Regions from separate parts of the Paenibacillus sp. SAFN-054 genome, predicted to be linked through region 2. Evidence: predicted binding sites of a transcription regulator. Region 2 holds the regulator's gene; each other region holds the start of a gene.

Region 1 (10,323 bases), on a different contig from region 2:
TTTGACCTGATGGGTCCGAGACAAAAGGAAATTTTGCTCCGGGAAGGTCTTGAAGAACAAGTGAAGCGTTTCAGGCTATAGCCTTGCAGCATGAATAAAAACAGCCCGTTCATCCGCTTCGCTCGCGGTGATCGGGCTGTTTTCCTGATTTCAGTCGTTGACGATCCTGGCCGCATGAATCTCGAAACTTACTTAGATCGGACCGGACTTGAAGCGTTCCTCGGCAGACAGCCCGAGTTTTTTCAGCAGCTCGGCGGCCTGCCGCTTTTCCTCTATGCTAAGTCCGTCGACTGCATGGACGAGCACCTGCTGATGATGCGGGAAGATTTCTTCAAAGAACGCTTTGCCCTCATCCGTTAAGTCCGCGAAAATCACGCGGCGGTCATCCGGCGATGCCTTGCGTACGAGCAGGTTCTTTTTCTGAAGCTTGTCCGCAACGTAAGTAATGTTTCCGCTGGAGATGAGCACTTTCTCCCCGATTTTTTGCAGAGGCTGCGGGCCTTTATGGTACAGCAGATCCAGCACGCCGAATTCAGTAGTATTCAGCCCATGGCTCTGAATATCCCGGGTCGAGTGGGCTACCACCGAATTATAGGCTCGTGCGAGTACGATAAATAATTCCAGGGACATGTCGTCATTGTTCATTTTGTCTGCCATACAATAAACCTCCAAACGTACTATCTTAATGCAAAGATATCCGAAAGCTGCGCAAATGTCAATCTTACTTTCATATTTATAACGCCGTCGGAAGGTTTTTGTAACGCTTGTCCTGCCTGTTGTTACTTATCTCGCTTCCAAGATTGTTACGGTGCCGTCGCTGTGTCCGATCACGGCCCTTCTGGCCAGTCCGATGAAAAGGCCGTTATCCACCACGCCCGGCAGGTCCAGCAGCATCCGGTGCAGCTCCTTCGGATTCCCGATCACGCCAAAACGGCAGTCAGCAATGTAGTTGCCGTTGTCGGTCACATAGATTCGCTCATCCTCTGTCCGAAGCATCGGCCTTGCACCCAGTTCTTCCAGCGAAGCCAGCGTCCATTCGTTCGCAAAAGGAACGATCTCGACCGGCAGCGGGAAATGTCCGAGCTTATCCACCAGCTTGCTCTCATCGGCAATGATGATCAGTTCCTTGCTGTGGAAGGCAACGATCTTCTCCCGAAGCAGCGCACCGCCGCCGCCCTTGATCAGATGCAGATCCCGGTCCAGCTCATCCGCACCGTCAATCGTCAGATCAAGCCCATCCAGACGGTCGAACGGAATCAGCGGAATGCCCTGCTCCCGGGCAAGCTTTTCCGATGACTTCGACGTCGCCACGGCCTGGATAGACAATCCCTCCTTGGCAACCCGTTCGCCGATGCGGCGGATCGCCCAATAGGCCGTTGAACCCGTTCCGAGTCCGACGCGCATGCCGTCTTGAACATATTCCACCGCTTTTTCCGCAGCCAATTGTTTCAGATTCATTCTCTACACACTCCTCTTACGAGATTTAGTCCATCCTTAGGACGGATTATGGATCCTGCCTTCAACCTGCTATAATCAGACATAAGATGACAACTCTTGGAGGAATCAGACATGAGAACCGAAAACCAGATCAAATCCAAAATCAATGAGCTTACCCTGCAAAAAAAATCGCTGGTAACCCGCCTTGAGGCCGCCCGCCCGGAGAGCACAGTACACGATTCGCTGACGGCGCAGCTGCTGCGTTTGGAGGACATGATCACCATGCTCGAATGGGTTATGAACGAGCCTAGCGGCGGCTATCACATGTAGCCGAGAGATGGATCAGTACCCGTTCTCCCCGAGTACCTGGGCAAGCCGGGCAACAGCCGAGCTCTCCTCTTCATTCCGGACGGCTTCGTGATAAGCATTGACCTGAACGGCGGCTGCTTTAACCGCAAATTCGGAGCAGGTATGCTCCATAATCTGTACCGCATGCGAAAGCTTCAGCTCGCTGATCGTTCCGTTCACCCGGCACAGGCAGACGCGTACCGTTCCCTGCGGTTCAGGATAGACCGCCTCAAAAAGCGGTGTTATGCGTTCGGGATCATCCGCTTCAGCCTGGCGGGACACCTGTACCGTATAAGAAGAAACAGCCGGTACGGCTCCTTTGGCCTTGCGCTGCTCCGCGATGATCCTCGAATTTCTCCAGGCAAGTATACCGGCTGCTGCAAGAATCAATGCTAACAATACATATCCGATATATACTAACAACTCTTCACCCTCATCCAATTGTGCAAATATTTCGCCATCCCTATTATAGCTTCTTCAGCATATGAATATCTTCGGGTTCCATCCGGAACAGCTCTTCATCCACCTGATCGGTAATGTGACCGCCGCTTGCCCTATAGAAGTTCACTGCTGATTCCGTTTCCGTCGAGGATATGTATAGGTAAGAAGCGCCTCTTTTTCGTGCTTCCCTGCTAATCTCCTCCAGGATGCGGGTACCGATGCCCTGTCTTCGATAGGCGCGGCTGACGTACATTAAGTCCACCTGAAGCCTGTCCTGATTCCTGCCCCGTAACCGGTGTCCAAGAACGCCAAAGCCGGCAAGCGTTTCACCGTCAAAAGCGCCGAACGCCATACCTCCGCTTTGCAGTTCTTTTTCGAATCGATCAATCAGCTCCGCCTTATGGGCATCATCCCATGAGGGACACTCATGCCCGGCATCGATTTCTTCCAGCACCCCGTCGTTCATTTTGTAAATTTTATTAATCGTTTCGGATCTGTCGATATGGCGGATGAGCGCCGACTCGTCCCTAAGCATCGGTCTAATGATCATTGAATTGTACTCCTTTGCTTATTCTTGATTTTCAGCCTCCATTCAGCTTCTTATCCTCGGAAATGCGATCGTTCTTTTTTTAATAACCGGGCAGCCTCCTTCTTTTTCTTTCATTATACAAAAAAAACAGCCTGCGGCTAAAGCGCCGAGGCCGAAATAAGAAGAGAAGTCTACATGTTTACATTACCCTCTGCTTTCAAGCTTAATCTTCCAATTGGCATAAAAGCTAAAGATGGGCTGCCGGTTCCTGCTTATCGAAGACGGGAACACTCTTTTTCCTCGAAAAACGGATCTGCGGAACGGCAATGCCAACAAATATGAGGACGATGCCAAACCACTGCAGGCTGCTTACATGCTCATGCACCAGCAGCACCGAAGCGACGACGGCAGCAGGCAGCTCAGCGGCCCCGAGAATAGCGCCAGTACCTGAGCCAACCTTCGGCATGCCGATCGCGAAGAAAAGCACGGGAATCAGAATGCCGAGAACGCCGAGGAGTATCGCGTACTTCCATAAGCCCGCTCCCAGCGCACCATCCCACATAAAGGCGGGAGAAAATACGGACAGCACGATGATGCCGGAACCGGTCGTCATGAAGAAGCTTTTATTAAAAACAGGTACCGACGTGCCGACGCGTCCGCTGACAAACATGTAAAGCGCAAACGTAAACGCGGCCATCAAGCCGTACACGACACCTTTTATATTCAGCGGGCCGGAGCTCTCACCAATGACGCCTCCCGCCAGCAAGGTACCCATAATCAGGATGATAATAGATACGATTTTGCTGCGGCTCGGGAATCGGCGGTCCGCCGCCGCCTCCAGCAATACGCCGATCCAAGTGAACTGGAACAGCAGGACAACCGCGATCGAAGCGGGCAGAAGCTCGACAGCCTTGCCGTAAAATATCGACGTGCCGCTCATGGTAATTCCGACCGCGAGCAGCGAGAGCCAGCTCTTGGGCGCTACCTTTTTGCGGGAAAACATAAGCATCAGGACCAGCAGCAGCAGCCAACCAAATACATATTGGCCGCCAAGCATCTGACTGACCGTAAAGCCTTCCTTCATGCCTACCTTCATGATCGAGGACAACACGCCATAGCTGCAAGCGCCAAGCAAGATGAGCAGAGAGTATTTCAGTTTGTTCAAGTTCATTCCTCCTGATGCCAAGTTATGTGCAGCCAACCCAAAACCAAAAACCCCCTGTCTGTGAGGACAGGGGGCGAACGAAACCGATGGCCGTATATGGCCTTCGTTAAAATTTCGCCACTCGCGAACGAATCGGAGTTTAAAAGCAGGGTGCTGCACTATCTAGATGTTGATTTGAACCTTTCGAAATGACATTTTAAATTATTATCCGGAAAGCGTCAATGAGTTACGTTAACTTAATAAAGCACTCCAATAGGGATCCTAGGGGTGATGGAATGTCGCAGGCTTGTTTCCACCCACCGTCCTGCTGCTCCCAAATTCGCTGGTTGCGGCTTCCGCGGAAAGGCAAGGACAAATCCCGCAGCTCGATTTCAAATCTGCCGTCCACGATGACGTCGCAGCAATCCAGCAGCTGCTTTTGATGGCGGTCATTGGCGGATAACAGCTCTTCGAGCGTATAGCCCGTGTATGCCCATATATTTTTTCCGAGCCCTCGCAGCTCCGTCGCGATCCGGCTCATCGCCGCAGCCTGGATAAACGGGTCCCCGCCTGATAAAGTGATGTCCGTCAAAGGATTGCTGCCAGCCTCCCGAACGATGTCCATGACGGTCCGCCAGCGGCCGCTGCGCATGCTCCACGATTCCGGATTGTGACAACCCGCGCATTGATGTGGGCAGCCTGCACTGAATATGACAGTCCGCAGCCCTTGCCCGTCTACGACGCTGTCATGCACGATGTCCATGATCCATGCCCCCGCCTGATCCTTCTGCTCAGGGCAGATCGGTCCAGCCTTCATGCCATGCATCTCGTCCGCCCTCCTCCCTATTTCCCGTGCTTGAGCCTGTCTGCTTCCTCTGCGCGTTTGGCCAGATTCCATTTATCCATGTCGCCGACCAGGTAGCCCGTAATGCGGCGGATACGTTCGATTTGCCGGTCCGGCGCGCTGCAGACAGGACAATCCTGGTCTATCACTCCGCTGTATCCGCATGCCTTGCAGCGGTCCACCGGATGATTGATCGACCCGTAACCGATCTGATGCTCCGCCATGCAGCGGACGATCCGGTCAAGCGCGGCCGTATTGTGAATGACGGAGCCGTCCACCTCGACGTAGGTAATATGTCCGGCATTGCACAATTCATGGTAAGGAGCTTCAACCCGGATCTTGTCCGCGGCCGTGATCGGGTAGTACACAGGGACGTGGAACGAATTGGTGTAGTAATCCCGATCCGTGACGCCCGCAATGGTGCCAAACTGAGCGCGGTCTTGTTTCACGAATTTGCCTGCCAGCCCTTCCGCCGGCGTGGCAATCAAGGAGAAATTAAGCCCCGTTGCCTGCATTTCCCGGTCCATGCGTCCGCGCATTCTGCGAATGATCGCGAGCCCCCTGCGCTGCAGCTCAGGACTCTGCCCATGGTGCTGACCGTACAGCGCGGTTAGCGATTCCGCAAGTCCGATAAACCCGACACTAAGCGTGCCTTCGGCCAGCACGCCCGCCAGACTATCCTCGGGCCGCAGTTGTTCCCCGCCCCGCCATACCCCTTGGGAGTAAAGGAAACGGAAGCTGCCGGCCTGCCTTTCGCATTGGTACCTGTACCGGTCCATCAGCTGCTGAACCGCCATATCCATCGCCTCTTCAAGCAGGCGGTCAAAGTCTGCGGCGGTAGAAGACTGAAGGGCCAGCCGGACGATATTGATGGTGGTGAAGGACAGATTTCCGCGCCCGATCGCATTTTCATCCCCGTTCACGTTGCCCATCACCCGGGTCCTGCAGCCCATATAACACACCTCGCTTTCCCGCGTTCCCAGATCGTACATGCTGTTGAACCTGGAATCCAGGAAAGCAAAATTCGGAAACATCCGGCGTGCCGTCGTTTCCAGAGCCAGCTTGTACAAATCATAGTTCGGATCCTTCGGCTGAAAGTTCACGCCCGACTTCACCTTAAAGATTTGAATCGGAAAAATCGGCGTTTCGCCATGTCCCAGCCCCCGCTGCGTGGCGAGCAGCAGCTGCTGGACCAGCATCCTGCCGCAGCGGGAGGTATCCGTCCCGTAATTAATCGAGATGAAGGGAACCTGGCCGCCGCCGCGGGAATGCATCGAATTCGCATTATGTATGAATGCTTCGCATGCCTGATATACGTCCCGTTCGGTCATGGTCCATGCCTGCCGTTCACGGTCGAAATTACCGTCAAGAGGCAGCTCCATGAGCATGTGCAGCTTCTGTTCATACGTTTTTTGTACATACGGTGCGAGGTCTGTATCGAACATCGGAAAGGCTTGTCCGCCATGCTGCTGGTTCTGGTTCGCCTGCAAAATAATGGACGCCAGCGCGAGTGCGCTTTTGATGTCCTTCGGTTCGCGCATGTACCCGTGGCCTGTATTGAATCCTCCCTGCAGCAGCTTGCCCAGGGGAATTTGACAGCAGGTCGTCGTGCCTGCCGCATAAAAGTCAAGATCATGCGGATAAAGGATGTTGCCTTCGATCCCTCTTCTCGTTTCCGGTGACACCAAATGTTCCATGGCATATCTTTTTGCGCTTTCGCTGCCGATTTTACCCATGAGTCCCATCGGTGACTTCCCGTCCACATTGGCATTTTCCTTGAGTAAATCCGTGTTATTTGCTTTTATTAATTCCTGAATGGATAACCATAATGGGTCGGTCGAGTTCTTGCTGTGATTCATACCATGATTCCTCCCTTACTGTGTATAAACAGACGGACCTGCCGCCAATCACTATATATAGTATTGATATCGACAAAAACACACTATATATATTGTCACAGCGTAAAAAGGAATCATACGTTGCTGACTCGTTGGTCAATACATAACCATGGAAGGGAGGAACAAGGGCCCCGGCATGAAGCCGAGCCGATAACAAAGAGATTCGAGCGGATGCCCATGCATGACCCGGATCCGCAGCAGCGGCTGACCCTGCACCCTCAGAACGCTCAGAGCCCGCGCGAGCATGCCGGATGCCAGACCCCTGCCCCGGTAAGCCGGCATTACGGCAAGCGCTTCAATTGTAGGGCAGCCCGTCTCCATGCCGATGAGGCAGATGCCGATGAGCGCGCGCGTCTCCCTGTCGTACAGCAGACTGGAAGCCCGGAGGCCATCCTCGGAACTTCGGACAGCAAGCTGGCGAAGCCTACGGAGCGCAGCGGCATACGTACGTTCTTCCTGATCCGGCCCGGTTTCTTCAGACGCATGCTTAAACAGGAACAGTGCGATCTCCCGCTCCAGTCTCAGTCTCAGCTCCTGTCCCTCATGATAAGCCTCCGGCGATCGGACTTCTCCCATACTGCCTACTGACGAAGGCAAGTCTGCAGCAGCCCGCTGCATCCATCGGTAACGGTAAGGTTCAGGACGAAAGCCGGCCCGATAAAACACTTCTTCCTGGTCATCCAGAATGTCATATGCGTTGAAAGCCGGCCCCTCACCATTCAGATCCAGCTGCCGAAGCTTGCGGACAAGCATCCGGAGCCACTCGCCATCCGGACCCCAGGGAGGGATGCCGAACAGATGGCGGATTGCGCCGTGCGCGAGGGCCACACCGCCGATCAGGCTGTCTTCAGCCTCCAGCCAATAAGTCATGTATTCGTCAGGAAGAAGCGAATACGAATCGGCTTGGCGGTCAAAGCCGACGGCTGCCTGATTATAATAAATGGAGAAGTACCTCCTCCACTCCACCGGGTCTGCCCTGCGCAGGCGGAGGGAAGCGCCCAGATCGAGCTGTCGTACATCGGCCAGCGGATTCTTTCCTTTCATGCCGTTTCTCCCTTCGTCCCAATCACTTGCTTCTCTTCCAGTTTACGATCCGGCTGTACATTTTCATGCCAGAAAGGACCGGATATTCTCCGGATATTTGTCCATTCATACTTTACATAACGAAAAAAAGAATGTCCCTCTCGGTCCCAAATCCGGACCCCGGAAACATCCCTGGATGTTATTACTCAGCTTTACTCAAGCGTACTGCGCTTTCGTTCAATCAACCAACAATCGCGGTAGGCGCCTTCATGCCATTCCCGCTGCGGGAGCAGCTTTAACTTCACGAAACCGCATTTCTCATACACGCGGATCGCACGAGCGTTCCACGTCTGAGGATCCATGACGATCCGGTCGGCGTGCAAGTGATCCAGCAAATAAGCCGCCATCGACTGCACCAGAAGTGTTCCGATGCCCCGGTCCCAATAGCCCGGCTCACCGATAAACTGGTCCATGCCGAAGATTCGTTCCTCTGCCGCGTAACCGTACAGCTCCCGCTCCTCGTCGTCGATCTCATAATACTGGATGTAGCCAATCGGCTGATGGTGATACATGACGATACAGCGGATCGAATCGCTTTCCTCAAGGTAAAAGCTCTCGTACACCCGCTTCAGATCATGGGGCTGGTCGCGTCCTTCATAAAATTCAAGCACGCGCGGATCGCTCAGCCACTTCGCCAGAAGAGCAGCATCGTCCTTCTCCAAAGATCTGACCTGCAGATCCCCCTTACAGAAAAGGATCATCCTTTGCCCTCTATGTATGCGCGAATCTGCCCCATATGATGCCGGTCATGCTCGTAAAAATCAAGCAGGTACTCGTCAACGGACATGACATCTCCATGCTTGTGGCCGTACTCTGCTTCCGGAATGCTCTGCAGCACGTCCAGCAGTTCTCCGCGCACCTCCACCGTCTGCCGAATCAGCTCCTCTTTGCTTTGGGTGAGCCCATACACCGCAGCATCACGATTGAACTCGTCGAAATCCAGTTTTTTTAACGTCAAAGGCTGATGCGCGGCCATCGGCCGTATGGCATGCTCCAGAAAATATTTGTCCCACAGCATCATATGGCTGATGATGTCGCGCGGAGCCCATTTGCCCACGGCAATGGAACCATTCCAATGCTCCTCCGGCAAACGCTTCAGTATCTCGGAAAAGGCGATCAATTCCGCGAAGGCTTCCAGCTTTTCCTGCTTCGTTTTCATTGGCTACTCTCCTTTGCGCACTTCCTTATGGTATAAATTCCTTCCTGATCATACCATTTTCAGCATCGCCATGACAAGAACATTCGTTCGCTTGTCATTCATCATTCCTTACCAACTCCTGCAGTTGCCTGTATGCCTCATGCGTGCCCATGTCATAGCTAGCACCCTCTGCGAAATAGGCCTTTATTTCTTTTCTTCTGGACAGCCATTCCGGAAAATGACCGGGTGCGTCGGGCTGATGACCGGCCTCCAAATATTCCCCGAACAAGGGCAGCGTATCTTTCCGGTACAGGTACACCGCAAACACGCCGATATCCGTTTTGGGCTGCTGGGGTTTTTCTTCAAAGGAGAGGACGCCGCCGGATTCATCGAGCTCGACCACCCCGACTCTTTTGAGCTCCTCCGCATCCTTCAGATGCTGAACCAGAATGCAATCGGTCTGCTGTTCCTGGAAAAAAGACACATAAGAGCTCAGATCAAACGTGAATACGTTGTCTCCGGCACATACGAGCAGATCCTCATCGATGCCCTCTTGATCGATCGCAAACCGGATATCGCCAATCGCTCCAAGCCGGTTGTCTTCGGTTGTGGAGCCATCTTGAATGATCTTGACGGGCTTCTGAAAAGACCGGGAGAACGCCCATCTTTCAAAAGCAGCATAAAATTTCAAATTCGATACAATGATGACTTCCGTAATGGCAGGCACTTCCTCCATTTTACGGATAATCAGGTCCATAATCGTGCCATTGCCTAAAGGGAGCAGGGATTTCGGCATGTTCCGGGTCAGCGGATACAGTCTTGTCGCATAACCCGCGGCCAGGATGAGTGCTTTCATAATCAGCCTCCTGTCAATCGATCTCCTGTCCCTAGTATAGCTTGAATTACAACAGCAGGCTTCTTTTTCTGAACATAATGACCCCTGCGGCGAACCCTGCCAGGCCTACAGCCAGCAAAATCGCGCATGTCGGTACCCATTCCACCGTACCTTTTACGATGCCTGCCGTATTGAACAGGGAGAACAGGGAAATATGCTGCATCCATGAGAGTTTATCAGTGATTTTTCCTACAAGATTCAGGCTGAAGAAACCGAACACGATGATCCCCGACAGACCCAGCGCCCTTTTCTCGTCGTTCGAAACCGCCGATATGAAGAAGCTGATGCCGCACACGGCGAAGAATAGCAGAAAAGCGCCTACATTGAGGAGCAAGTAGCTTTTTGAATCAAAGTCCTTTAAGTCCCCGATAAACCAGGCATACCCTCCGTAGCCGGCCAATGTCGTGATTGCCGTAATGAAGAGCAAGCCCGTCAGCAGTACGAGCGCTTGCGTCAAAGCCACCTTGAAACGGGTTGTCGGGGCGGCCAGCAAATACGCCATCGAGCCTTGATCCACGAGACGCGCCATAAGCTGGGTCGAAGCCGTGATGCTGAATATGGAAAGA
Region 2 (10,323 bases):
ATTAACATTTCTACGGGGTATACTCGGGTTGCCAGCCCAAATGCTGCCATTTATGCGGCTTCCAAGGGAGCCCTTGAGACATTTACTTTGGCATTAGCTCCACATTTTGCATCAAAGGGTATTACTGTAAATGCAGTAAGGCCTGGAGTTACGGATACGGATATGAACAAGGAATGGCTCGCCGACCCAGAAGCTCGTGCTGCAGCAGCTTCAATACTGCCCGTTTTCGGAAGACCGGGCACCACGGATGACGTTGCTGATGTCGTTGCGTTCGTAGCATCTGAGGAAGCCAGATGGATTACGGGGCAATTCATGGATGCCTCTGGAGGAACTAGGCTTTAATAGCCAACGCTCGAATCCTCACTTCATTATCCATTGTGGTCATATTATTAAAGGCTTTATGCGCATATCTACTTCAATTATTTTACATTAATAACATTAATTTATATAAAATATCGCAGGAGAAAGTACCGGAACGGTATATTTCATCGCAGTCCATCCCCAATCCTTAAGTTTTTGATCATGCCTGATGACAAGAACAAAACAAAAAACCCTTGATTTCTCAAGGGTTTTCTTCTATGGAGCCTAGGGGGATCGAACCCCTGACCTCATCGCTGCCAGCGATGCGCTCTCCCAGCTGAGCTAAGGCCCCGTATTATGTATCTCTCTTTCAAAAAGAGCACTCCTATAATATAGCATAGGGAGTAAGCTCATGCAATACTTTTTTCGGAAAAATTCAATCCTACTTATGCTTCTTCAACGACCGCACCCGCTCTTGGAGCTGTTCGATCTCCGCTTTCAGCAACCGATAAGAGGAATGGATGGAATGTCCGATAAATACAAGGATGGCATAGCCAGACCCTCCTCCGTTAACGCAATAGCCGTTGAAAAACCGGTTCACCCGGCTCTCAACGGCCCTTTTGCCCTTACAGATTACTTCACCGTCCGGTTATACTCCTGAATCTTGGACGTAATCTCCTTGGCTGCGTCATCCAGCGCCGCCTTCGGTTCTTTTTTGTTGTTCAGCACTTCTTCGATCGCGGCTTCCACGATTTGTCTGGCTTCCGGGAAGACGCCCATGACCGCGCCCTGCGTCGCCTTGTTCAGCTTGGTGCCGTGCAGCTGGTCGATGGCGGTCTGGAACTGCGGGAACTTCTTGAGGTTTTCCTTCACGCTGTCCTGCTCATAAGCCTTCGTCGTGATCGGGAAGTACCCTGTGTTGATATGCCAGAACGCCTGCTGCTCCGGCGAGGTCACGAACTTCATGAACTCCCATGCCGCCTTCTGCTCTTCATCCGGTCGGCTATTCATCATCCACAGGCTTGCGCCGCCGACGATGACGCCTCCATCCTTCGCATCCGCCGGTTTCGGCAGGAAGCCCGTACCGACCTCGAACTTGCCGGACGTGCCGTCCACCAAACCTTTGAGCGCCGCGGTGGAATCGAGGATCATCGCTACTTGACCGGCGGAGAACGCTTTTTTGGAATCATCCGTTTTCCGGCCCAGGTTGTTGGCTGCCTTCGTGTCGATCAGATCCTTCCACCAGGTCAACACTTTGACACCGGCATCGGAATTGACGAGCGATTCGGTCGCCAAGCTGTCCCGTCCGTTGCCGTTATTGACGTACTCCGCACCCTGGTTCGCGAATAACTGCTCCATGAACCAGCCATAAATGGCGAAGTTGGCGCCGACGGCTTTGCCTGTCTTAGAAATTTTGTCCGCCGCCGTCTTGAGCTCCTCGAACGTCTTCGGCGGGCTTTCCGGATCGAGTCCGGCCTCCTTGAACAAATCCTTATTGTAATACAGGATCGGATTGGAGGTGTTGAACGGCATGGAGTACAGCTTGTTATCAAATGTGTAATATCCGCTGATATTCGGCTCCAGCTGGCTAATATCCCACTTGTCCTGGTCGATGAATGTCTGCATCGGGGTGATCATCTTCGAATCGATCATGAAACGGCTGCCGATCTCGTACATCTGCACCATCGTCGGACCTTCGTTCGTCCCCATCGAAGCCTTCAGCTTGCTGAGCAGATCGTCGTACGTGCCTTGATAAACGGCTTCGACCTGAACCTTGTCCTGCGACTTATTGAAGTTGTCGACCAATTGGTCCACGACCTTTGTGGTGGCACCGCCCATCGCATGCCAGAACACCACTTTCTGCGCGGCGCTCTTGGTTTCGGTACCGCTTGGCTTCGGTTCGCTCGCCTTCGGCTCATCCTCGCCCATGTTCACGCTGCAGGCCGCCATGAGCACCATCATGACCGCCAGCATCAGACTTACCAGTCTCTTTTTCCCCATAGTGTGCTTGATTCCTCCCCTTTTATGAGCTGCTACATATTCCTGTTTCTGCATATTCATCTATGATAAGCCCAGGCCCTGAAGCCGCGGCCGATCAACGCCATTAACCCTTGACGGCCCCGGCCGCAATGCCGCGCACCAGCTGCTTCACACCGAAAGCGAGCAGAATGAACGAAGGCAGCAGCACCAGCGTCACGCCCGCCAGAATCAGGTTCCACGACATCACCTCGGCATGCTGCAGCATCGCGACCCCGATTTGGACCGTTCGCATGGAGGCACGGTTCGTAATCAGCAGCGGCCACAGATAATGGTTCCAGTGCGTCAGAAACACATACACCGCAAGCGTGGCAAGCGCAGGACGCGAGAGCGGCAGAACGATGGAGAAATAATTTCGCAAATGTCCGCAGCCGTCGATTTTCCCCGCGTCGAACAGCTCATGAGGCAGCTGCAGAAAAAACTGCCGGAGCAGAAACACCCCAAAGGCACCCGCCATAAAAGGGACGATCAGTCCCTGGTAGCTGTCCATCCAGCCCCAGCTTTTAATGAGCAGATAATTCGGGATGATCGTCACTTCCCACGGAATCATCATCGTCGACAGGTACAGTGCGAACAGCGCCCCTTTTCCCTTGAACTTCAGGAATGAAAAGGCATACGCCGCAAGGCTTGAGGTTACGACCTGACTGATCATGATCGCGGCGGACACGATAAAGCTGTTCAGGATAAACCGCACGATCGGAAAGCCGGCTATCGCTTCCTGGAAGTTATTCAGATAGAAGTGCTTCGGAAACAGCGGAGGTGGAAAGTTGGAAACCTCCTTTTCGGTCATGAAAGAAGAGAACACCGTAAAGATCAGCGGGTACAGGACCACCAGCGCCAAAACAGCCAGAAAGAAATAGGTGAGCGCAGCCGTTGTTCGTTTCGCCATCATTGATAGTGCACCTTCTTTTCCAGAACTTTAAACTGCACCACGGTCAGAACCAGAATAATGAAGAATAGAATGAGCGCCTGTGCGCTGCCGATGCCGAAACGGAAATTCACGAACGCATCCTGATAGATCGAATAAACGATGACGTTCGTCGAGTTGATCGGTCCACCCTTCGTCAGGATATGGATTTGACCGAAAGCCTGGAAAGCCCCAATCACCGACACGATCAAAGCGAAGAAAATCGTCGGCGACAGCAGAGGCAGCACAATTCGCACAAACGTGCGGACAGGCCCGGACCCATCGATTTTCGCGCTTTCATAAAGCTCCTCCGGGATCCCCTGAAGACCGCTGGACAACACAATGTACAGGAAGCCCATGTTCATCCATATGGTCATGAGGGAGATGGAGATCAAGGCCCAAGCCGGATCCGTCAACCAAGGAATCGGTTGGATATGTATCAAACTCAGAAAATAATTCAGCATTCCCGCCGTCGGGTGAAACAGCAAAAACCAGATGATCGAACCCGTACCGACAGATATCACGATCGGAAGCGAGAAAATAAACTGGAACACCTTCATGCCCCGCAGCTTGTTATGGGTAATGGCAGCAAGGAGCAGCGACCATATCAGAGATGTCGGCACCGTGTACAAGATGAACAGCAGGGTAACGCTCAGATTGGAATACAGCTGATGAGACTTCAGGAGCGTGACGAAGTTCTCGAACCAGACAAATTCGGCAACCTGCCCCCGCGGATCCGTAATGGTCATGCTCAGGTAGACCGACTTCAGCATCGGATAAAACAAGAACGTGAAAAACAAGACAATCGAGGGGGCCAAAAAAGCGTACGCCAAAAGATGTTCTTTCCAAATGCCCTGCTTCGCCATCCTTGTTTTAGTCTTTTTTACATTTAAAACGCTTTCATAACTAGGCAAACGATGACCTCCTCTTCCTTTTCCTTGCTGTTCAGTAAGTATATGCATGAAGATCCTGCAGTTGCTATTATCTTACAATCGTCATTTCTTCGTTGTCAACAAAAATTCACATTTAAATTTCAAACTTCCTTGACAAAATTAAATTAAATTTCAGAACTTCACAACGTCACTTGAATGAAGTATTTGAAAAATAACAAAAGGACCCCTGCGTAAAGTCTCTTGTTAAAGACTTTAGTGCAGGCGCCCTTTCATGGTTCTCCGGCGGTAATTGCAGCACTTCGAATTCTGACAAAAGAGAATCACCCCTTTGCATCGCCAAAAAGGCTGTCTCCTCAGCGTGTCGGACCTTCCGATTTCAGTCCAAGGAATCCGGCATCGTATTTTTGGATAGCAGACCTTTGAGCTCTTTCATGAACATGTTAATATCTTTGAACTGCCGATACACGGAAGCGAACCGCACATAAGCGACCTCATCCACCGGATACAGCTGTTCCATCACGAGCTCGCCGATCTGGCGGCTTTCCACTTCGGCCACGGCGGTATTACGCAGCGATTTCTCCACCTCGGAGACCATAACTTCAAGCTGCTCGACGGATACGGGGCGCTTCTCGCAGGCACGGATCAAACCGCGCAAAATCTTGTCCCGGCTGAACTCCTCGCGGCTTCCGTCTTTTTTGATAACAATGAGCGGCGTCTCCTCCACCATCTCAAATGTCGTAAATCGACGGCTGCATTTCTCGCATTCGCGTCTGCGGCGGATCGACTTGTTGTCATTGGCCGGACGGGAATCCAGCACCTTGGTGCCTGCGTAATCACAGTACGGACATTTCATGCAAACTCACTTCCTTTATCGTTCATGATGGTATTTGCGCTTGTACATTCCCGGTTTCCGAAAGTACTTACAGACGATGAGCCCAGTCCTGATACGGCTTCCGGGAAATAACTTATATTTCCAGTAAGAAAAATATAAAAAAAGTTATGAAGATTCGATCTTTGAGACATAATACTTTTACCAACAGCGAGGAGGTGAACATCAATGGCTCAAAACAACAGTTCGAACAACCTGGTAGTATCCAAAGCTACTGCAGCCCTCAACCAAATGAAATATGAAGTTGCTCAAGAGCTGGGTATCTCCATTCCACAGGACGGATACCAAGGTAACATGACTTCCTATGAGAACGGTTCGATCGGGGGACTCATCACAAAGCGTCTTGTAACCCTGGCTGAACAACAACTGGCTGGTCAATTCAAATAATACATGTGAACAACGAGAAAGTATTGGGGCAGCCCGTAAGCTGTTTCAATACTTTTTTGCTTGTCCGCTCAAAAATCGCTGTAAATGCGCGTGTATTGATTATAGTAGTAAATCACCCGCTGGATATAGTGCCTCGTTTCGCCGATCGGGATATCCTTTACGGATTCCAGCTTCCCGTCCCATACGCCTTTTTTGAGCCATCCGTCGACTTTGCCGGGGCCTGCGTTATACGCGGCAATGACCACGATCCGGTTCCCTTTGAACTGGCTCGCCAGGTTCTTCAGATACCAGGTTCCAATCTCAATGCTGGCTTCAGGCTTATGCTTGAGGTGGTCCATCGTAACCTCAGGAATTTTGGCCTGCTCCATGGCCCATTGCGCCGTGTCGGGCATCAGCTGCATCAGACCCAGCGCGCCCTTCTTCGATTCCTTGCCCAGCTTATAGTTGGACTCCACGCGGATGATGGATGCGATCAGGAAGGGATCCACGTCGTATCGCTCCGATTGCTCCCTGATATTCTCCTTGTAATAAATCGGATAGAACCATGACATCCAGTTCGTGCTGAAAAAAAGAACGACGACAAACCCGAGAAAGAGTACCAGAAGGACTCTTTTTTTGCGTAATAACTGTAAAAGCTTCATACGCATCCCGACTGAAGCCAGAATGCATCCAATTGGCGCTTGGTCTCTTCAGCATCTCCGCTGTTGTCGATCACGATATCCGCCCTCTGCTTCTTTTCTTCAATATCCATCTGCGACCCGATTCGGGCCAATGCCTCGTCTTCGGTTAATCCGTTGCGCATCATCAAACGCTCAATCTGAATCTCTCTTGGCGTGTAAACGACCATCACACGTTCAAACATGCCTTCAAGTCCTGACTCGAACAAGAGCGGAATGTCCACCACGACGAGCCGGTCCGGGTGCTCCCGCTCCAGGGACTCCATCTGCTGACGGATTTCCCGGCGGATCGCCGGATGGGTAATCTCATTCAGGGCTTGACGCTGGGAGGGATCGCGGAATACAATCTCGCCCAGCTTTTTCCGGTCTACATGGCCGTCTTCAAGCATCACGGCTTGTCCAAAATGATCGGAAACTGCCGCCAGAACGGGATGACCCGGGAGCATCACTTCCCGGGCAATGACATCGGCATCGACAAGCAGAGCCCCCTTGCTTACCAAGAGGGCGGACACCGTGCTTTTTCCAGATGCTATACCTCCGGTTAACCCGATATTCATATAGAAAAATCACCTCATAACAGCTTTATTATTCCCATGGCGATTAATAATAACGCCGGCAACGCGGTAAAATGCCGCATCCATGACCGGGACGAAAACCGGAACCCTGTCTTCATTCCGATGACCAGGAACGTCCCGCTGAATAACGCAATCACGAGAGCCGTCCAAACCGGGGAAAATCCAAGCAGGGCAGCTCCAAGCCCCGCCCCAAACGCATCCAGCGAGAGTGCAATGCCGAGCCACATCGCTTCCATGCCCGATATGCTTCCCGATTTGTCGATATCGGCAGACGACGGCGTCCGCAGAATGCGGATCACGAGGCCAAGCTTCCGGATTTCCAGCGAAAATACCGTTTGCTCGGGCCCCCCCGCCGGAGCCGTTGTCTGCGTCGCGCGGATCATAGCGGTATCCTTGTCGTCGTCACGGCTCTTTTCTTTTTGAATCAGAATTTGAATCAAGGACCAGGAGCCCATAATAATCAATATAACAGCCCCGACGATGGACGCAGCTTCTGGCGACACGACCTTGGCCAAAAGGACGCCCACCTGCATCGATATATAAATGATGATCCCGGAGCATAATGAAATGATCACTACGGACAGCGCTGAAATCCTCATTTGCCTGAGTCCATATGTAATCCCGACACCAAAACTGTCCAAACTTAAAGCAAAAGCAAGCAGGAGCAGTGAAAAGACATGACTGAGCACCCCCGGTTTCCCTCCCCTTGATGAAACGGTACGATCTCGGAGCCTGATAGGAAAGAAAGCCCCTTACGATCCGCTTCCCCTGATATGCGATACCGTATCAGTATATGGGAGGGACGAACAAGGGGTGCACGCCCATGCTTTTATTTACTTTTTCTTCTGCTTCACTTGATCGTTCTGGCATACCGGGCAGAAATGTGTTCCGCGGCCGCCCACCACCGATTTCTCGATCAGAGTTCCGCAGTTCACGCACGGCTGGTTTTGGCGTCCGTAAATTTTGAGCTGATGCTGGAACATCCCCATCTCACCCTGTCCGTTGACATAAGATTTAATGGAAGAGCCTCCAACCTCAACTGATTCCGACAGCGTCGCGATCACCGCCTGATGCAGTGCTTCGAACTGCTCGTCCGTCAGCGTATTGGCCAGCTGCTCGGGATGGATGCCGGCTCTGAACAGAGACTCATCCACATAAATATTCCCGATACCGACGATATATGCCTGGTTTAGCAGAACTGCCTTGATTTTTGACGTTTTCCCCGCAAGCGCCGCCTTGAAATTCGCAAGCGTAAACTCGGCGTCAAGCGGTTCAATACCCAGTTTGGATAAAGGCGGCATGCTCAATTCTTCTCCCGGCTGGAACAAATGCATTGTTCCGAATTGACGCACGTCCTTATAACGCAGCTCGGTTCCATCATTGAAATGGAAAATGACATGCGTATGCTTTTCCACCGGCTCAGAGCTATCGTACAGGCCATAGCGTCCCTCCATCCGCAGATGGGAAACCAGGACCAAATCATCCAGCAAAATGCGCAGAAACTTTCCGCGGCGCTCTACGCTTTGAATGGTATGCCCCGCGAGCAAAAATGCAAACTGATCTATATCGTCAGGACGCTGGATAATCCGCGCCAAATTTACGGTAACATGGTCAATGAATTTTCCTTTGACCAGCTGATTCAATGTTCTTTTGACTGTTTCGACTTCCGGTAGTTCCGGCATGATGACTTCACCTCATCCCCATTATAACGGAAGTTCGCCCTTTTTGGGGCATTATTTAGCCTCATACCAATTGGTACCATAGCTGACATCGGCTTTCAGAGGCACGGACAATGCAAGCGCCTTTTCCATCGTTTCAGGCACCAGCTTTTTCATGATCTCAAGCTCGTCCGCAGGCACTTCGAATACAAGTTCGTCATGTACCTGAAGCAGCATGCGGCTCTTCAGCTTTTTCTCCGCCAAAGCGGCGTCCATGTGAACCATGGCCAGCTTGATTATGTCCGCGGCCGTCCCCTGAATCGGCGTATTCATCGCGGTACGCTCGGCAAAGGAACGCAAGTTGAAATTGCTTGCGTTGATCTCCGGCAGGTAGCGTCTTCTTTCCAGCAGCGTCGTGACGTAACCGTCCCGCTTCGCGTCCCTCACGATGTCGTCCATGTAGCGGCGAACGCCGCCGAACGCATCGAAGTACTGGTCGATAAACCGCGCGGCTTCCTTCCGGGTAATGTTCAGGTTCTGCGACAAGCCGTAATCGCTGATTCCGTAGACGATGCCGAAATTGACCGCTTTGGCTGAACGCCGCATGTTCGAGTCCACTTCATCCGCTTGAACGCCGAATACGTCCATAGCCGTCTTGGTATGAATGTCCATATCATGGAGGAAGGCTTCCTTGAGCCCGGTATCGTCCGAAATGTGCGCAAGCACCCGCAGCTCAATCTGCGAATAGTCTGCCGCAAGGATATACCAGTCGGGTTCGGACGGCACGAATACCTTCCGGATTTTGCGCCCCTCTTCGAGGCGGATCGGGATGTTCTGCAGGTTCGGAAACTGACTGCTCAGGCGTCCCGTCGCGGCAATGGTTTGCCGGTAATACGTATGGACCTTGCCCGTTTCCGGTGAGATTTCCTTGAGCAGGCCTTCCACATACGTGGATTGCAGCTTCGCGATGGTCCGGTACTGCAGGATCAGGCGCACGATGTCATGGTATGGCGCCAGCTTCTCCAGCACCTCCGCATCGGTGGAGTACCCCGTCTTGGTCTTCTTGACGACAGGCAGACCCAGCTTCACGAACAGGATCTCTCCCAGCTGCTTCGGCGAGTTCAGGTTGAACTCCGTTCCCGCGATTTCATAAATTTCGGTTACGAGCGCAGAAATCTGAGCTTCGAATTCCTTGCCAAGCTCCGTCAGATCATCCTTATTGACCGAAATTCCCTGCTTCTCCATATCGGCCAGTATCCGGGATAACGGCATTTCGAGATCATGGAAGAGCGATGCCATTTCGTTAGCTTCCAGCTCCCTTTCCTGCTGCGGAACCAGATTTAGAATAGCCGAGCTCTTAGCAGCGAGGTGCTTGCTGAGAACGTCTGCTTCAGGCAGCTTGTACTTCGCTCCTTTGCCGAACACATCCTCATCGGCTGCGAGCATTTGAAGACCGTATTTGGCCGCAAGGGCATGAACGTTCTGATTCGATTCGGTCGGGTCCAGCAGGTATGCCGCCAGTTGAACATCAAACGATGCTCCAGCAAATTCGATTCCTTTCCAGTGCAAAGCCAGATCGGTACGGTGCAGGTCATAACCGCGCTTGGAAATGGACGGATCTGCGAGCCACTGCCGAACAGGCTCGGCCGCTTCTGCCCTTAAAAGCTCGTATGGCACGTAATAATGCTGTTCGGGAGTAGAGAATACAGCCCCAATCACATCGGCATGATGAGGATTTTCCCCGTTCGTCTCCACATGCAGCGCTTCGATCGCCTCGAGGGCCTCTATCAGCATTCCGATATTTCCTTCGTCCATGATTTCCACTTTGATCTCTTTCGCAGGCACCTGCTCCTGAGCCGGATGATCCGCACTGCTGCCGTCAGCTTTGAAGGACAGACGCTCGAGCAGCGATTTGAATTCCAGTTTGGCCAAGGCCGGACCCGCCGTCTCCTCCTGCAGGCCTCCGAAGACCATTTCGTCAAAGGACTTGTCCAGCGGCA
Region 3 (10,323 bases), on a different contig from region 2:
GTAACGGTGGTCGTGACCGCCGCCGTGATCGGCCGTTTCCGGTGCGAGTGTCGCTGCAACCGGAGCCGGGTCATGTTCTTCGTCATAGCCGGAACTCACATGCGTTTCAAGGGCTTTCGCCACGGCATCCGCAATAGACTCGACGCGGTTCGGGCCAAATCCGATGGCTCCCGAGCCTCCAATGCCTTTGAGGTGCTTGATCAACAGCTCCACCTTCTGGCCATGATCCCCGTACCGAAGGAACAGTGAGCAGACGCGGCCAAGAGCTTCGGCCATCGCAAACACGTCCGAACCGGCTTTGCCGACGTTCAGGAAGATCTCGCTCGGAATGCCGTCAAGGTCATTGATCGTGATATACGCCATGCCAAACGGTGTGTTGATTTTGTAAGTCGCCCCGCGCAGCACTTGCGGACGGCGCTTGTACTGCTTGTCGACCACTTTCGCACCGGATTCGGCCACAGCGGCTTGCAGCTTGGCTGCAGGCTCTTGAGCTTCGGTTTCTTTCGCGCTCGCCACTTCTTGTACAGCTGTTTCTTCTTTTTTGTCTTCCTTCTTCTCGGTTTGCAGGACCTGCACGTCGCGGCTGCCGTCACGGTAGATCGTTACGCCTTTGCAGCCCAGATCGAAGGCCAGCTCATACAGGCGCTTCGTTTCTTCAACGGTAAAGTCTGCAGGACAGTTCGCCGTTTTCGAGATGGAGCTGTCCACCCAGCGCTGAATAGCTGCCTGCGCGCGGATATGATCCTCTGCCGACAGATCCATCGCGGTAACGAAGTAATCCGGGAGCTCCTCGCCCGGATGGGCATCAAGCCAGTCCTGGGCGATCGGCACGAACTGCTCGTCAAAGCCGAGACGGCTTTGGCGGAAGTATTTAAAGGCGAAATAAGGTTCAATGCCTGTGGACGTTCCTACCATGGTACCCGTGCTTCCGGTCGGTGCCTGCGTAATGACGGTGACGTTGCGCATGCCGTTTTCGCGGATTGCTTCGCCGACTTCCGGATATACTTCGGTCATGTTTCTCATAAAGCCGCTTTGCAAATACAGCTCGGCGTCGAATGCCGGGAAAGCACCCTTTTCCCCTGCGATCTCGGAGGAAGCCAGGTAAGCTTCGCGGGCAATAAATCCATATAGCTTATCCAGGAACGCCATAGACTCGCGGCTGCCGTAGCGGATGTTAAGCTTGATCATCAGCTCGGCCAAGCCCATCGTTCCCAGACCTACGCGGCGTTCTTTTTTCTGGTTCGCTTCATTTTCTTCGAAATGGTACGGCGTCTTGGAGATGACGTTATCCAGGAAACGGACGGAATAACGCGTCGTCAGTGCCAGATCGTCCCAAGCCACGTCATGCTTCTCTTCATCGTAGAACTTGGAGAGGTTCATGGCGGACAGATTGCAGACACCCCAAGCCGGCAGCCCCTGCTCGCCGCAAGGATTCGTACAAATGATCGGGTTGAAATACCAGCTGTTGGACATTTGGTTGTAGTATTCCAAGAATACCACGCCCGGCTCGGCCGATTTCCACGCCGATTCAATGATGGTGTGCCAAATTTCACGCGCTTTGACTGTGCGGTAATGGATAACGCTGCGGCCTTCCTTTTTCCACTTGTCAAGATCGCCGTCCCATACTTCGTTATAATCCGGCTCCGTTGTATCCGGGAACACGAGCTCCCAATCAAGGTCTTCTTTGACCGCCTTCATGAAATCATTGCTCACGCATACGGACAAATTCGCGTTGGTAACCTGTCCCATCGTTTGTTTCACCGTAATGAAATCGAGGACGTCCGGATGCCAGTCGTTGATCATCAGCATCAGCGCGCCTCTGCGACTTCCGCCCTGCTCGATCAAGCCCGTGGTGTAACTGAACAGGCCGCCCCAGGATACGGCACCGCTGGAAGAACCGTTCACGCCTTTGACAACCGATCTGCGCGGACGCAAAGAAGACAGGTTGATGCCGACACCGCCACCACGAGCCATAATTTCCGTCATCTCGGACAGCGTCGCCATAATGCCGCCGCGGCTGTCTTTCGGGGATGGAATGACATAGCAGTTGAAGAGCGTCAGCTCATCGCTTGCTCCTGCGCCAGCCGCGATGCGTCCGCCCGGCACCAGCTTCCAGTCATCCAGAATGTAACGGAACTTCTCCTGCCACTCTTCCTGCAGCTCCGGGGTTTCCTCAACGGAAGACATGGCTCCCGCCAGGCGGTCCCACATTTCTTCCGGTGTTTTCTCTATATTTAACGTCAATTTATCGACATGGGATTCGACAAGCTCTCCGCGGCGGGTTTTGACCGTCACGATGCTTCCGTCACGGCTTACGATCTCGCCGACTTCCTTGGTAGGGAACTTCGGATCATCCTTCGTCAGCACAAGCACGACGTCTCCGACCTTGGCATGACTCGGATCCGGATCCTTCCAAGCATAACGGTCCAAAAATATTTTCTCGCTCAATCCTTCAAGCTTTTGTTTCTGCTGAATCATACCCAAACGAAACGACCTCCCACGATAATGGTATTATTCAATCCTGTTTGATTACGTATGAACACAGCCGTTCAGCCAATCTATGAATTATCGCTGCATTCCCTTAAACAAGATATAAGGCTTAAACCACGTTTTCCGCTCATTACGTACAATATATTGTGTGCGTTACACATTATACTATACCACATATTGTAACTCTACAATCAAATCCTGAAATTTAAGGCATGTAAGCTCTTCAATGGCGGACAACCTCTTCTTTTCTCCACCAATCTCACTTTTTTGACAATCGGGCTTTGAAAATATTTTATGAAAATCCTTCCTGTCTTCAGCTATAGCTCCGCGTTCCAGGCATGTTATGAACTCTTCCGTTTACGTGCATACTACGCATACCAGGGTTTTGCACAATTTCATCTTAATTGTTCCCCGTCACTATCCAATAGAAAAAAAGGTTTCGGACTACGCATGGCAATTTCAACACGTATGTAGAACATGTATAAGGAGGTAAGGCATGAATACTTCCGAGACCAGAGGTAACGGACAGCCGCAGGAACTTCCGGTTCCGCTGCACATCGACCGCAGCTGGCTTGAGCAGCTGAATAGCCGTCTCGAAAAGGGCGGGCCTTGGGGAGACTGGCGTCTTGCCCAGCTGGCCATTCAAGGAGAAGAAGCACGCTTGGTGACAAGCTTCGACGAACTGCAGTGCCTGAAGCACCTGCAAGGTCTTTCCCCGCTCCCCCATCAGCTGGATACGGCGCATAAGGTGCTGTTCGAGATGTCCGGCAGGGCGATCCTGGCCGATGAGGTCGGGCTTGGCAAAACGATAGAGGCTGGAATGATTCTGAAAGAATACCTGATCCGCGGACTCGTGTCCAAGGTGCTGATTCTTGTGCCTGCATCCCTCGTGCTGCAGTGGGTCCGAGAGCTGAACAGCAAATTCGGGATTCCTGCCGTGGCCCAGAAGAAGGCATACAGCTGGCATTCGGATATCGTGGTGGCCTCCATCGACACGGCCAAGCGTGATCCGCATAAGGATTTTCTGCTGGAGCAGGAGTACGACATGCTGATTATCGACGAGGCCCATAAGCTGAAAAACAAAAAAACGACGAACTATCAGTTCATTCAAAAGCTCCGCAAAAAATACTGCCTTCTGCTGACCGCGACGCCGGTACAGAACGACATGAGCGAGCTTTTTAATCTCATTACGCTGCTAAAGCCCGGGCAGCTCGGCCGCCAGGGCGATTTCGCAACCAATTTCGTGGTGGGCAAACGCCAGCCGAAAAATCAGGACCAGCTAAAAGACGAGCTCGCCAAGGTCATGATCCGCAATCGCCGGGGCGAAGGACCTGTCCATTTTACCAAACGGCATGTCAGCAACGTCAGCCTCCAGCTCTCACCCGAAGAACAAGCATTATATGACGGCGTAACCGCCTTTGTCAAAGACCAATATCAGGCTTCCGGGGGAAATTTGAGCAGCATGCTCTCCCTGGTTACCCTGCAGCGTGAAGTATGCAGCAGCCGGGATGCCGTATTCCTTACGCTCGTCAATCTGTCGAAAAAAATACCCGATGAGTCGCCCCTCACGGCCAAGGTATGGGAACTCGTCACCGCCATCAAGGCGATTAAAGCCAATACGAAAGCAGAAAAAACGATCGAGCTGATCAAACAGGTCAATGAGAAGGTCATCGTCTTTACCGAATACCGCGCGACCCAGGAATACCTGCTGCAGTATTTTCAAAAGCACGGACTGATTTGCGTACCCTACCGTGGGGGCATGAACCGGGGCAAAAAGGACTGGATGATGGATCTGTTCCGCGGACGCGCACAAGTCATGATCGCCACGGAGGCCGGCGGAGAAGGCATCAATTTGCAATTTTGCCACAATATGATTAACTTCGACCTTCCCTGGAATCCGATGCGAGTGGAACAAAGAATCGGACGCGTACACCGTCTCGGACAGCAGAAGGACGTGCAGATTTACAACCTTTCCACCTCCGGAACGATCGAGGAACACATTCTGCACTTGCTTCACGAAAAAATCAATATGTTCGAAATGGTCATCGGCGGTCTGGACGTCATTCTCGAGCGTTTCGAGAAACAAGAGTCGCTCGAGAAGAGCCTCTACAAATTGTTCCTCGAGTCTGGGTCCAATGAAGAAATCAGGCAGAAAGTCAGCACGCTAGGCCAGACCCTGGACCAGATCAAACGCGAGGTCGATTACGAATCGGAGTCGCTAAGGGAGGAAGAGGCATAGCATGAGCATGTCGCCGCAGCAGGTTCAGGATCATATGCTGACCTATCTCAAGAGCACGGAATGCCAAATCATCGAGAAATCGCCATGCCACGTTACGGTCAAACTATCGCCGCAGGCCGATAAGCAGCTGACGAACAGGCCTTATTACTGGGGATTTGTCGAAAGAACCGGGGCAGAGCCCGAGACGCTTTCTTTTACTTTCGTGTTCGATCCGGAACAATACGACAAGAATGAACAGTCGCGCGACGAGCAGCCCCAGCAGCAGGACATCCTTTCCCGTTATTTCGGGACGGCGCCCATGGTGCCCCGCATCGGTCCCGGACGGATACAGCGCGAGGACGTCCTGTACGGGAGCGGCAGGCTGCAGCAGATCTGGAATGCGGCCCGTCAGGATGGCTCATGCCTCTATCTGTTCGAGCAGCCGGCGGCACTGCAGCGCGAAACGCTCTTCTCAGCCGCCTACGAGCCTTGGCTTGGAATCTGCTACAAGGTGGAGCTGAGCTGCGACGTCAAAAAGGAGGAACTTCATTTCATCGGCATGTCCCTAGTCACCGGACAGATCGTCTCTCCTTTCCCGGAACAGCTGCAGGGAAAAACCCTGAGCCCGCGCCTGCCCGAAAATATTCATATTCAGCCTGCTTCCATCACCCTCTCAAAGGCCGCAGACGCGCTTGAAGCCTATATGTCCCGGCAGCTCGCAGAAATGGATTACGGGTGGGCTGAACAGGCCAGGGAACGTTTAAAGGAGGAGCTGGCTGTCATCGATATCTATTATGACGATTTGCTCAAGGAACCGGATGAGGAAAAGCTGACGGGGATCCGTGAGCAATATGCCAACAGACGCAGTGAAACGACATGGCAGTACGAGCCGAAAGTGCATTTGTCCGCCATAACCTGCGGTCTCTTTCATCTGCGCGCTTCCCGGTAGCTGACTTTAGACAAAAGAAGGCAAAAATAGAACCGGATGGACGTTTTGACGCGCGACAGCTTGCAACAGCCTTTTTAAGGCTTGTCCGATACACTAGGGGAAACTCCGGTAACACAAGAAAGGTGAAACGAATGAACCACTTGCTCTCCTTCACTGCAAAAGCAGCCGCTGTGCTTCTTCTCGCTGAATGCCTGATATCTGCAGGTACGGCCGCTGCTGAACCGGCAGGCAAGAACGCATCCGCCAAGCAAAGTGTAACGATAAATACAGCCCTACTGAGTAATACGGGTTCAGGCCTAATGGCAGCCGCTCCTTCGGATCTCCTAAGCTTCACGGAAGGCGTCGTCAGCGAGCTATCCCGGCAGGTTTCCTTTAAGTCTTGGAAGCATGCGAGCCTATCGCTAGTTCCTCTCGGTCCGGGAACGCACAGCTGGCTGGCATCGCTTAGCAACAACGGCAAGCCTGTCGGCTATCTGATCCTGACCTCGACCGATGACGGAAGCTATATGCTGAGCGAATACGGGCAAGCGGATTCCATGCCTTACAATGTCCAGGCGCTGTTCAATCGCCTGGAGCAGCTAGGCATCCTGCCCGCAGGAAACAAACTCCCGGCGGACCTGAGCATTTCCGCGCAATATTCCGCGCTTCTTCCCTATTGGAAAGTGTCAGAGCCGGGAAATTTAACTTTATACATCAACGCCATTACGGCGGAGGAGCTGCCTCTTGATGCAGACCAGATCGAATCCGCTATCGGCGGCCTGACTTCGCGCAAGGGATATCAATTGTCAGCCAGTACGCTTTCAGAGCCTTACGGAACGAGCGACCCGTACGACAATATTTCATGGCTTGCATCGCCTAAATTAACGTTCAAAGGGAACCGTGATCTGATCCAAGCCGTCAAGACGGGGCATAACCGCCTCGTATTCAGCTCTCCGGGACATAACGCCAACTATGGAGCGCCCTTTGCCATCACCGGGATCCATTCCTGGTCCACGGCCGGCAGGGACGATTCTGTCCTTTACGCTGCCTCAGGCAAAGCCGGAAGCCGGTTTCTGCCCGCCTCTTCCCTGCTGGCGCACGGTGAGCTCCGGAGTGTTGTCCCGACCCGCAGGTAACTAAAAAGACGCCTCAGCCGTTTGATTCGGCGAGGCGTCTTTTGTATTTAATCCTTGCGTTTTCTTCGGGGTTCCCGCTTCATGAGCGAGAGTCCGAGCGGTATCATGCCAAACCATTTCTCAGCCCAAGGCTCCTTGGGCCTGTTGTTGCGCTTCCGCTCTTCCTTGGGCGTCTCCATGAATGTCACGACGCGTTCGGTAATGTATTTGACGAGTTCGTCTCCACTGGCCATCCGCGATCCCCTCCGCAGCTGTGATGTTCATAGCTTGCGCAGATTCGCCTGCTTTTAAACTAAACTCCGGCTAAGAAAGCTTGAAAATCTCCTCGCATCCCTGTATCCCATCCCATTCCCGTTTAATGCATTTATTTCCGATTTTTGCACAACATAATGCTGTACTGTATTCCATGAAGGGATGGCCATGTCCAATGAACAAGTTTCTGCAGCTTACCTTTTCAGCCCTTATTGCGGCTTCTCTCGCCTTTACCTCCCCAGATCATGCGATGTCACATCCGCGTACATCCGATGAGGTGAAAGATCATCCGGCGTTTCCAAGAGACTTGATCATCGTCGATGCAGGACACGGGGGCATTGACGGAGGAACTTCATTTCAGAATTTCCTTGAGAAGGATATCAATCTTGCCATCGCCCAAAAAGTGTTCATGCTGCTGCGCAGCCAAGGATATCACGCCGTTCTGAACCGGACAGGGGACTACGCTCTCAGCGACGACAATCATTGGCTCAACAGCAGATCCAGGCATCTCCGCGATTTGGCACAACGCAAAGAGCTAAGCCAACAAATCCCTACCCAGATCGTGGTGAGCCTGCATGTCAATTGGGGGCGAAATACCGCCAAACGCGGTGGGCTCGTTCTTTTCCAGGATGAAGGCCGCAGCGTCCTTCTCGCCTCCGCCATCCAACAGCAGCTTGACCAGCTGTACGGCAATAAAGGCATCATCCAGCATGGACGACCCTTTTATTTGCTGAACCAAGTGGCTGACCCTGCGGTCATCGTCGAGACCGGCTTTCTAAGCAACGCTGAGGATCGCAGCATGCTGACGAGCCGCAGAGGCCAGCTTCAGATCGCAGAGGCGATCGCGAATGGTATCAATTATTATTTGACGGCCATATAGGGGATGGCTCCCAGCCCCAGATGTCCCTTACCAGATCGCTGATGCCCACAAAGCTCACGCGTTCTTGCATGTTGGCCGCACTGCTTCTTAGAACTTCAGCCGTTTTCTTGCCTTGGGTCCCGACATGCCCAATCGTCACGCAATTATCATGCGTGCTTGCAAACTCTTCGACGGCATGCAATTGTTTGCTGATGTGACTTGTTGTATGAAGGTCATCCAGGAAAATATGATTGGCGACAGGCGGCATCCCCATATTGACGGCAAGCTTGCCGACAACGGAATGGTAATTGGTTTTGCTGTCTATAAAAAACAGGCCTCTTTCGCGGCAAACCTTCAGCACGATGGACATGATCCGCTCATCGCCCGTTATTTTGGAACCCATGTGATTGTTCATGCCGATGGCGTACGGTACATTGTCAATCGCTTCCTCAACCTTTCGGCGCACTTCTTCATCACTCATGTTGGCTGTAATGGCACCTGGGCCGAGCCATTTCGGATTCCCCTGCTTAGGCTCCATCGGCATGTGGACGATGACGTCATGGCCTTTTTGGTGAGCCAGCTCCGCATCACTGCGCGTCGTCGGAAGGAACGGCATAATGGCAACCGTCAGTTTGATCGGCATGGACAGCATTTCTTCCGTTCCACCCTGCCCGTTACCGAAATCATCGATAATAACGGCAACCTTCTTTTCCCCTTTATTCGCCGGACTCTGTTCGGCCCGCGTCTTCTCACCGGATATCGCGCTTGCTAAAGAAGCGTTGGCAGCAGCAGTTTTCGTTTCTTCTGAATGTTCCGCAAATGCGGCAGAAGCAGATCCGGTCGTCAGCAGCACCGTAAGGCCTGCAGCGGTAAGCAAGCCGCGCCAATCATATAACGTTTTCAATCGCATCTTCCTCCTTCGTGGTTACAGCAGTTCTCGTTAACCTCATTGTTTGAGAAAGCAGGAGGAAATATGCACGCAAAGAAAGACGCTTTGGAGGTTATCCAAAGCGTCTTTCCATAAGATGCGGTCGAGAGGACTCGAACCTCCACGGGGGGTTAGCCCACACGGACCTGAACCGTGCGCGTCTGCCAATTCCGCCACGACCGCATATGTATTTGTCAGCTCCGCGTTTATCACTCTTTCGCGGCGACAAGATAGATCATACCATGCACTTAAATTATAGTCAACATTTTTTTTGAATTGTTTTGCCATAATTATTGCAGGCATCAAATTCCAGTTCAACTGTATTGATTAAAAGGCCTTGGCGAGGGTGAAATAGGAACATAAGTTCGTATAATGGCGGTGATCAATATGACAACAACAGGCATCACTCCTGATGAGCAATCCCTCATCAAAAGCTACTTGCTCCTGGAGTTTATCCATAAAGTATTCGAGAGAGACCTTCGGATCATGAAAGAAAGCGGCGTGTTCAAAACACCCGAGTTATACATGGAGGTGCTCGCCTGCGGCGACAAGCAGACGCAGATGCTGTTATCCGGGGTCAAAAGGGAATTCAAGACCCGCCGCATCCGGATCTGCCGGATTGAACAAAGCGACCGGGGCATTGAGGCGGAATATGTTTGCAGAGGCTATACAGGCGAAATGAATATATTATGGCCGGCCTTCCGCAGCGAGATGCTGGCACGGATGAGGGCTTATTTGGGACTGCGTCCAACCGCTGCATCCAGCCTGTTTATGGAACCAACACAGCCTTTGTCGGCCCATGCCTATGGCGAAGAGGCTTTGAATCAAAAATAAAGCCGCCCGAACCTCAAGCATCGCTTGATGGCTCCAGGCGGCTGTGCCGTCCAATGTTACTGGACCGATCCGTTCTTCAAGGAATGCTGGACGCGGGTCAATCCTTGGGAAAAGGCATGTCCTGCACCCACGGCACCTGCGACGGCAACGGTCTCCATGATATCCTGCTCGCTTGCTCCCTTGGAGCGGGCCTCGCCAAGGTGGTAATACGTGCAGACTTCATTGTTGGAGGCCAAACTGATGCCAAGCGCAATCAGCTGCTTCGTTTTGGCATCCAGCGCCCCCTCGTTCATGCATTCCCCCGTGAATTGGTGATAGGCGCTGGCCACATTCGGCATCGTCTGCCCCAATTGGGTTACTTCATTTTTGTATGCCTGTATTTTATCATTCATCAAATCCATCTCCGGCTCATCCTCTTTTCGTCAAAGTAAAGGCTTCTGTCTATCGGTGCGCATGCCCGTTTACTTTCTCCCCGAAAAGAAAAAACTATGCCGAAGACGTTGTTATTCTTCCGGATTGGCCCGTGGCTCATCCACCGGCTGATAGGAATAATTCCGGTCAAGCTTGACCACTTTGCGGTTGCGGCGGCGGATCATCACCTGCTCGTCGTTCCAGGCGACAACGATGCCCTTCACATCGTTATCCTCGATATGATCGCGCACCACCCGGACCGTTTCA

The links. Region 2 encodes NrdR, which represses ribonucleotide reductase genes. Its sites were predicted from a motif close to AACACNATATATNGTGTT; they were not measured.
Region 1: a site for NrdR is predicted at 6,650-6,667, ahead of ACTHPM_RS01065 (anaerobic ribonucleoside triphosphate reductase). Genes of this name have one in related genera too.
Region 3: a site for NrdR is predicted at 2,624-2,641, ahead of ACTHPM_RS00465 (adenosylcobalamin-dependent ribonucleoside-diphosphate reductase). Genes of this name have one in related genera too.

Annotation. Positions count from the first base shown of each region.
Region 1 covers NZ_JBQCKS010000001.1:240,610-250,932, reverse strand. The annotation lists gene ACTHPM_RS01105 (hypothetical protein) at 1-81, shown strand, start outside; gene ACTHPM_RS01100 (MarR family winged helix-turn-helix transcriptional regulator) at 193-657, opposite strand; gene rpiA (ribose-5-phosphate isomerase RpiA) at 784-1,458, opposite strand; gene ACTHPM_RS01090 (hypothetical protein) at 1,570-1,767, shown strand; gene ACTHPM_RS01085 (hypothetical protein) at 1,780-2,184, opposite strand; gene ACTHPM_RS01080 (GNAT family N-acetyltransferase) at 2,252-2,776, opposite strand; gene ACTHPM_RS01075 (EamA family transporter) at 3,003-3,920, opposite strand; partial or broken gene nrdG (anaerobic ribonucleoside-triphosphate reductase activating protein) at 4,237-4,662, opposite strand; gene ACTHPM_RS01065 (anaerobic ribonucleoside triphosphate reductase) at 4,743-6,602, opposite strand; gene ACTHPM_RS01060 (GNAT family N-acetyltransferase) at 6,738-7,685, opposite strand; gene ACTHPM_RS01055 (GNAT family N-acetyltransferase) at 7,877-8,425, opposite strand; gene ACTHPM_RS01050 (DinB family protein) at 8,422-8,883, opposite strand; gene ACTHPM_RS01045 (nucleotidyltransferase family protein) at 8,978-9,718, opposite strand; gene ACTHPM_RS01040 (ABC transporter permease subunit) at 9,765-10,323, opposite strand, start outside.
Region 2 covers NZ_JBQCKS010000002.1:169,905-180,227, forward strand. The annotation lists gene ACTHPM_RS12215 (SDR family NAD(P)-dependent oxidoreductase) at 1-342, shown strand, start outside; tRNA gene ACTHPM_RS12220 (tRNA-Ala) at 580-652, opposite strand; gene ACTHPM_RS12225 (ABC transporter substrate-binding protein) at 934-2,301, opposite strand; gene ACTHPM_RS12230 (carbohydrate ABC transporter permease) at 2,405-3,226, opposite strand; gene ACTHPM_RS12235 (carbohydrate ABC transporter permease) at 3,226-4,110, opposite strand; gene nrdR (transcriptional regulator NrdR) at 4,514-4,990, opposite strand; gene ACTHPM_RS12245 (small, acid-soluble spore protein, alpha/beta type) at 5,195-5,413, shown strand; gene ACTHPM_RS12250 (lytic transglycosylase domain-containing protein) at 5,482-6,054, opposite strand; gene coaE (dephospho-CoA kinase) at 6,051-6,647, opposite strand; gene ytaF (sporulation membrane protein YtaF) at 6,662-7,354, opposite strand; gene mutM (DNA-formamidopyrimidine glycosylase) at 7,499-8,347, opposite strand; gene polA (DNA polymerase I) at 8,399-10,323, opposite strand, start outside.
Region 3 covers NZ_JBQCKS010000001.1:79,030-89,352, reverse strand. The annotation lists gene ACTHPM_RS00465 (adenosylcobalamin-dependent ribonucleoside-diphosphate reductase) at 1-2,478, opposite strand, end outside; gene ACTHPM_RS00460 (DEAD/DEAH box helicase) at 2,987-4,729, shown strand; gene ACTHPM_RS00455 (YqhG family protein) at 4,731-5,657, shown strand; gene ACTHPM_RS00450 (hypothetical protein) at 5,789-6,772, shown strand; gene ACTHPM_RS00445 (YqzE family protein) at 6,820-7,005, opposite strand; gene ACTHPM_RS00440 (N-acetylmuramoyl-L-alanine amidase) at 7,200-7,904, shown strand; gene ACTHPM_RS00435 (divergent polysaccharide deacetylase family protein) at 7,879-8,793, opposite strand; tRNA gene ACTHPM_RS00430 (tRNA-Leu) at 8,910-8,994, opposite strand; gene ACTHPM_RS00425 (hypothetical protein) at 9,184-9,645, shown strand; gene ACTHPM_RS00420 (carboxymuconolactone decarboxylase family protein) at 9,702-10,046, opposite strand; gene ACTHPM_RS00415 (hypothetical protein) at 10,149-10,323, opposite strand, start outside.